DNA from 3 places in the Microcystis wesenbergii NRERC-220 genome. Region 2 is predicted to be linked to each of the others. Evidence: predicted binding sites of a transcription regulator. Region 2 holds the regulator's gene; each other region holds the start of a gene.
What was found. Region 2 encodes NtcA, which controls nitrogen genes in cyanobacteria. Its sites were predicted from a motif close to TTTGTANCNNNNGNTACAAA; they were not measured.
Positions count from the first base shown of each region.

Region 1: the regulator NtcA is predicted to act here: its motif matches at 1,100-1,119, upstream of RAM70_RS10150 (DUF4278 domain-containing protein).
Region 3: the regulator NtcA is predicted to act here: its motif matches at 808-827, upstream of RAM70_RS19255 (ammonium transporter).

Region 1 is NZ_JAVSJA010000001.1:2,080,271-2,082,540, forward strand. Features, by position in the region: partial or broken gene RAM70_RS10145 (DUF4276 family protein) at 1-401, shown strand, start outside; gene RAM70_RS10150 (DUF4278 domain-containing protein) at 616-1,008, opposite strand; gene RAM70_RS10155 (hypothetical protein) at 1,515-1,688, shown strand; gene RAM70_RS10160 (AI-2E family transporter) at 1,710-2,270, shown strand, end outside.
Region 2 is NZ_JAVSJA010000001.1:3,752,256-3,754,525, forward strand. Features, by position in the region: gene fabI (enoyl-ACP reductase FabI) at 1-650, opposite strand, end outside; gene ntcA (global nitrogen regulator NtcA) at 865-1,542, shown strand; gene RAM70_RS18235 (DUF3084 domain-containing protein) at 1,550-2,270, shown strand, end outside.
Region 3 is NZ_JAVSJA010000001.1:3,977,099-3,979,368, reverse strand. Features, by position in the region: gene ribD (bifunctional diaminohydroxyphosphoribosylaminopyrimidine deaminase/5-amino-6-(5-phosphoribosylamino)uracil reductase RibD) at 1-625, opposite strand, end outside; gene RAM70_RS19255 (ammonium transporter) at 1,024-2,270, shown strand, end outside.

The DNA.
Region 1 (2,270 bases), 1.7 Mb from region 2:
TTATTGTCCATGATCAGGATTCCCACGATTGTCAAAAACTCAAAAAGGAACTAGGGGAAATTTGTCAAAATGCCAGCGATGCTCAAGTATTAATTCGGATTATTTGCCATGAATTATAATCTTGGTTTCTGGGAGATTTAGCAGCGGTGGCCAAGGCGTATAATTTAAATAGTCGCGGCCAAAAACAAAATAAAAGTAAATACAGAGAACCAGACCAGCTTAACTCGGCTAAACAAGAATTAAAAAAGCTAGTGAAAGAGTATTATGCAGGAACCCACTCTAAACAGATTGCCCCCCATCTTTCCCTAACTGAAAATAAATCGCGTAGTTTTCAAACTTTTATCCAAGGTATCAAAAATGTTGTGGAAATGATACAACGCCCCGATCCGAACCCGAACTAGAATAGACCTCGACCTAATATAATTAAAAGCTTGTAAACTCCTAACTAGGGTTGGCTGAAAAAATCTAAAAATCTTGTTGGATAATATCTTGAGGCTTTTTTAAAATCAAAAAGTGCCGGCCCTGGGAGTGAGCGGGGGGAAGATTTAGGCATTTTTGCGCCCAAAAATATTCCCCCCGGCAGAACCGAGGGGAAAGTGGGGAAAAACCGCTAATCTAGCAGTTTAAGGCTAAGTCTTGGGATTCTTTTTTCAAGAGATTAACGAGGGTTTCGTCACCATTCTCTTGAGCGATTTGTAAACGACGTTCCAGACGACGACGAATATTGTTCAGATGGATACTAGAAAGGGTTTCCTCCTGGACAACAACAGGGGGTTTGACAACGGGCAACGGACAAGTGTTCGGGATGACTTGCTCGGCAAAATGAGGACGGGTGCTGTAGGCAACTCCACGATACTGACGATGCAGTTTCGGCTCTAATTGGAGCATATGGCGAGGATAATGGTGATTCCAGTCTTGACCTCGGTATTTACCCCCGATATCTCCAGTATTCATCTCCAAGGGGAGAGAATCCCTTTCGTACTTAACTCCTCGATAGACTAACGTCATATCACCGACTCCCTGCAATGCTTTAAAGTGACTTTAATCTCTCTTGTCGTCTCTATTTAGGGACAACAAATGACAAGATCTTATTTCTTATTCTGTATCTATTCTTACATTTTGCTAGGGAAATTGAAAAAACTTTATAAAAATTTAATATTTTCTAGTTGGCCGTAGTATCCCTTTATGGCCGGGTTTGGTCGCCCGCCAAAGGAGCCTCTAGGGGTTTGAGGATTAATTTGGAGGCTGGAGGTGGCCAAACGAACCGCCATACCATCATTGTTTCATAATTTCCCCTTCCCTCTGGACTGACCTCGCCCAGAAAATCTAGCAACTTCGCCCACATTCTTGAAAAATGTTATTATTGCCAGCAAGCTCAATTTTTGCCGTTTTATATCTTTTTTTAACTTGAGCAATAGTATTAATCAAATCCATGGGGTATGATTGCCACATTCTGACCAAAATTTACCCTATTCAGGGATAAGATAGTGCTTGTGTCACCTAAAAACTGATCTATGAGCGGCTTTATTATCAAAATAATCTTGATATCGGCTTTAATTTCCCTGGCAATTAAATATCTTGCCCCTTTATTATCGATCACTCCCAGTCCTCTTAACACTTTAATTCTGGTTTTTACTCCTTTTCTGCTCACGGTTTTTGCCCTCTGGAGACGGACAATAACTGATTAGGAATTTTTCTCCTTACTTATCATGACTTTTGGCAGCAGCCTCGGTTTAGTCCTGTTAGTCTTCTGTCTGTTGATTCTCTGGCAGATTCGACAGATTCTCCTATTATTATTGATGGCGATTCTTCTGGCGCAGATTTTAAATTTGGCTGTGACTTGGTGGCAGCGTCATCACCTCAAGCGTTCCTACGCCCTAATTATCACCCTTTTTAGCTTCTTTATTGGTATAATCGGTATTTTTGTGGGGATTATACCCGCTTTAGTCCAACAATTTCGCCAATTATTTAGTTTATTACCCCAAGCTATAGAAAGACTCTGGGGACAAGTCCATAGTCTTGAGGATTATCTCGATCCTAGTCTGGCCACTGTCTTCCCGGACTTTAAAACGCTGCTGGCTCAATTACAACCCCTGATTAACCAAATTGCTGGCCGGGGTTTAAGCATTTTCTACGGCACTTTCGGTATTATCCTCAGCTTACTGCTAATTGTTGCCCTGAGCTTGATGATTCTCGCCGATCCTGCCGCTTACCACCGTTGTTTTCTGCGTTTATTTCCCGCTTTCTACCGTCCTAGGGTACGATCGATC
Region 2 (2,270 bases):
GGAGCGATTTCTTCCACATGATGGATCATATCAAGAATTCCCCCCACGGCCGAAGATGCCAAGGTGCGAATTGGACCGGCGGAAATACCATTAACTCGGATCTTTTGGCCACCTAATTCCGCGGCTAAATAGCGAACACTCATTTCTAAACCGGCTTTTGCCACCCCCATTAAATTATAGTTAGGAATTACCTTGACACCGCCGAGATAGGTAAGAGTGATAATACTTCCCCCTGCCGTCATCAAAGGTTTAGCTGATCGCGCTAGACGGGTTAGGGAAAAAGTGCTAATATCTAGGGATTTAGTGAAAGCTTCCCGAGGGATGGCGGTAAAATCGCCCGTTAAACCCTCTTTATCGGCAAAAGCGAGACAGTGAATCAAAATATCCAGTTTGCCCCATTTTTCCGCCACTGTAGCGAAAGTATCTTCTACCTGTTGGTCATTTTGGACATCGCAGGGGACATAAAAAGCGGGATTAAGTTCATCGGCCAATTCTCGCACTTTTTTCTCAAAACGGCCTTTTTCGTCGGGGAGATAGGTGACACCGATATTTGCACCAGCTTGATGGAGTTGTTGGGCAATTCCCCAAGCGATCGAGCGATTATTGGCAATCCCCGTCACTAGGGCGTTTTTTCCCGTTAAATCTAACATAGTTCTCGTTTCTCTTACAAAAATCTCCCCAATAGCCGACCCCAGCGAGATTCGGTATAATAGGGATACAGATAAAGGGGCAGCAATGATCACCCCTCCCCCATTGTCTGGCAAAAAGCGCCCAAAACTTTTCCCAGTTTAGGGAGCGGTTATGTTTAATAGAGGTGACACTCGTTGCATAATAAAAACAATTTTCCCCTTTTTTGGATGTGAGATGGACTTATCCCTAATACAAGACAAACCCCTAGCAGATGTGTTCCGTCGAATCGGCAGCGGCAATTTCCCCCCGGTGGTGGAATTGTTCGAGCGTGGCAAAACGATCTTTTTCCCTGGAGATCCCGCCGAAAGAGTCTATTTTTTGCTGAAAGGAGCCGTTAAGTTGTCGCGAGTCTATGAAGCGGGAGAAGAAATTACCGTGGCTCTACTGCGGGAAAATAGCGTCTTTGGTGTGCTATCCTTACTCACCGGCCAGCGATCGGATCGTTTTTATCATGCCGTGGCTTTTACTCCGGTAGAATTACTCTCGGCCCCGATCGATCAGGTAGAAAGATCCCTCCGCAATAATCCCGATTTATCAATGTTGATGTTGCAGGGGTTGTCCTCGCGGATTCTGCAAACGGAAATGATGATCGAAACCTTGGCTCACCGGGATATGGGTTCCCGTTTGGTCAGTTTTTTATTGATTCTCTGTCGTGATTTTGGGGTTCCCACCACCGATGGCATCCGGGTGGATCTAAAATTGTCTCACCAAGCGATCGCAGAAGCGATCGGTTCTACCCGCGTCACTGTCACCCGTTTATTGGGAGAGCTGCGGGATCAAGAAATGGTCTCAATTTACAAGAAGAAAATTACCGTCCATAATCCCGTCGCTCTCAGTCAACAATTTACTTAAATTCTGGATGACTAGCGCTTATATTTTGGTTTTGGCCATCGTGGTTTTAGGTGGTCTGATAGCGGCGGTTGGCGATCGCATAGGGAGCCGTATCGGTAAGAAAAGGATGCGTTTATTTAATCTGCGTCCGAAACAAACCGCAACTTTAATGACGATTGTAACGGGAATTTTGATCGCCGGCTCCACTTTAATTGTCTTGTTTGCTTCTAGTAAATCCCTGCGTCAAGGGGTTTTTGAACTGGATCGTCTTTTAAATGAACGTCGTGCCGCTATTAAGGATTTGGAAAGTCAGGTAAGAAAAACCACCGAACAAAAAAATCAGGTGGAAAAGGCTTTAAAAACGGCTAAAAGTGAACAGATAGCCGTGCAGAAACGTCTAGAGGTTCTTAACAAAAATTATCAAGCTTCTCGTCAACGTTTGCGATTAGTTTCGGGACAGTTGGAAAAGTTTCGGAAGGAAGTGGCTAATTTAAACAATGAACGAGTTATTTTAACTAATCAAAAGGCACAGTTAATCAGTCAACGAGATCAATTGTCCCAACAAAAATCAATTCTTTCTAGTCAGATCAATCAACTACAAACCACCGTTCAAGTTAGAGATAAAGAGTTGGCTAATCAACAAAAGTTATTAACGGCCAGACAAGCGCGACTTCAACAGTTGGAAACCCAGCAAAAAACCCTACAGCTAGAAATTGATCGCCGGGATCAACGCATTGGAGAACTCGATC
Region 3 (2,270 bases), 220 kb from region 2:
GGTGAGGATTATCTTGACGGACAGTGCTACCGCCGACGATAATCGCATCACAGGCCGATCGCAGTTGATGGACTATTTGGCGAGAAGCGGGGCTAGTAATCCAAGTGCTATGACCGCTAGTAGCGGCAATTTTGCCATCGAGAGTCATGGCATATTTGAGGATACCGAAGGGTTTTTTAGCGGTGATGCGATGGATAAAACCCTGATTAAGTTGACGACATTCGGACTCCTCCACCCCCACCAGTGTCTCGATGCCTGCCGATGCTAATCTTTCAATGCCTTTCCCCGCCACCAGGGGATTAGGATCGATCATCCCCACCACCACTTTTTTAATGCCCGCTTGCATAATTGCCTCGCTACAGGGGGGAGTACGTCCATAGTGGTTACAGGGTTCAAGATTGACGTATAAAGTGGCACCACGCGCTTTTTCTGCTGCCTGTCTCAGGGCGAAAACTTCTGCATGGGGTTGTCCGGCCTCCGGGTGAAACCCTTCGCCGATAATTATACCCTCTTGAACGATCACAGCACCCACCAAAGGATTAGGAGAAGTCCGCCCCAAGCCTTGCCTAGCAAGGGTTAGACATCTTTGCATCATTGTGCGATCGAATTCCGTTGCCCGGTCCATTGTTTATTTCTCCAAATGAGGGGAGACTTTTCAGTGATTAGTAAACAGTAATCAGTGATCAGTGGGAAGCTTTTTTCAGTGATCAGTAAACAGTAAACAGTAATCAGTGAACTGAAAACTCACATCTGATAACTGATAACTGAATTATTGATCACTTCTCTACTATTGTTATTTTAAAGTGAAACGTATCAGAGGATACAGAAATCTCAAATAAAAAAAAACAAAGATCAAAAAACATTGACTACTCACACCTCAAGATAAATCCCTAGCTGTTTGGTCTTCTGAAATGATTGACCTCTGTTCCTAGGATTTAGCGTTTGAACGGACATAATTGCTCGGTAATTATTTTCAACAGTAATGAATCGACCTACTAACTCAAAAAAGTAAATGAATTAACGATGAAACGAATTGCTCGAAAATCTGGGGAACTTGTCGGTTTGTTACCGAAAATTAACCCTGTCTGGTTAGCCTGTGTTCCTTTGTCCGCGATTATTTTCGTGGTTTGGAACACAGCCGTACAGGCCCAAGATGCGAAACCCCTAACCCCCGAAGATGTCCAAAACGCCCTCAATACAATCTGGGTTTTAATTGCCTCCATCCTCGTGATCTTTATGAACGCAGGTTTTGCGATGCTAGAAACGGGATTCTGTCGCCAGAAAAACGCCGTTAACGTTCTCGCCAAAAACCTGATCGTTTTCGCCCTCTCCACCATATCATTTTGGGCGATCGGTTTCTCCCTGATGTTTGGGTCTGTCAGTAACGAATTTTTCGGTACGGGAGGTTGGTTCCTTAGCAGTAGCGATCCCGCCACCTACGTTATGCCCGCCTCTTTGCCCACCTCAGTGTTCTTCCTGTTCCAAGTAGCTTTCGCGGGAACGGCGGCAACCATTGTATCTGGGGCGGTGGCAGAACGGATTAAATTCACCGATTTCCTGGTTTTTAGCTTAATTATCGTCGGTATCATGTACCCGATCACCGGTCACTGGGTTTGGGGTGGCGGTTGGTTAGCCGACCTTGGTTTTAAAGACTTCGCCGGTTCGACGGTGGTTCACTCGGTCGGTGGTTGGTCTGCCTTAACGGGGGCGGCAATTCTCGGCCCGAGAATGGGTAAATACATCAACGGTCGCACCAGTGCCTTACCCGGCCATAACATGAGTATCGCGACCTTGGGTTGTTTAATTCTCTGGATTGGCTGGTTCGGTTTTAACCCCGGTTCTGCTTTAGCGGTTAATGAAACTGTACCCTATATCGCTGTCACCACTAACCTCGCCGGGGCCGCGGGCGGCATTGCCGCTACCTTTACCGCTTGGGCGAAAGATGGTAAACCCGACCTTTCGATGATTATTAACGGTATTCTCGCCGGTTTAGTAGCGGTTACTGCCAGTTGTGATGGTGTATCCTATTGGTCGGCCTTAATTATCGGTTTAATTGCTGGTGTGGTCGTGGTTTACTCGGTGGCTTTCTTCGATAAGCTGGAAATTGATGACCCCGTGGGTGCGACTTCCGTTCACCTCGTCTGTGGTGTGTTTGGAACTTTAGCCGTGGGTATCTTCAACAAAGATGCGGGTTTAATCACCGGTCAATTCCAACTGTTTATTAACCAAATTATCGGGATTGTAGCAGTAGGGGCCTTTACCCTGATTGT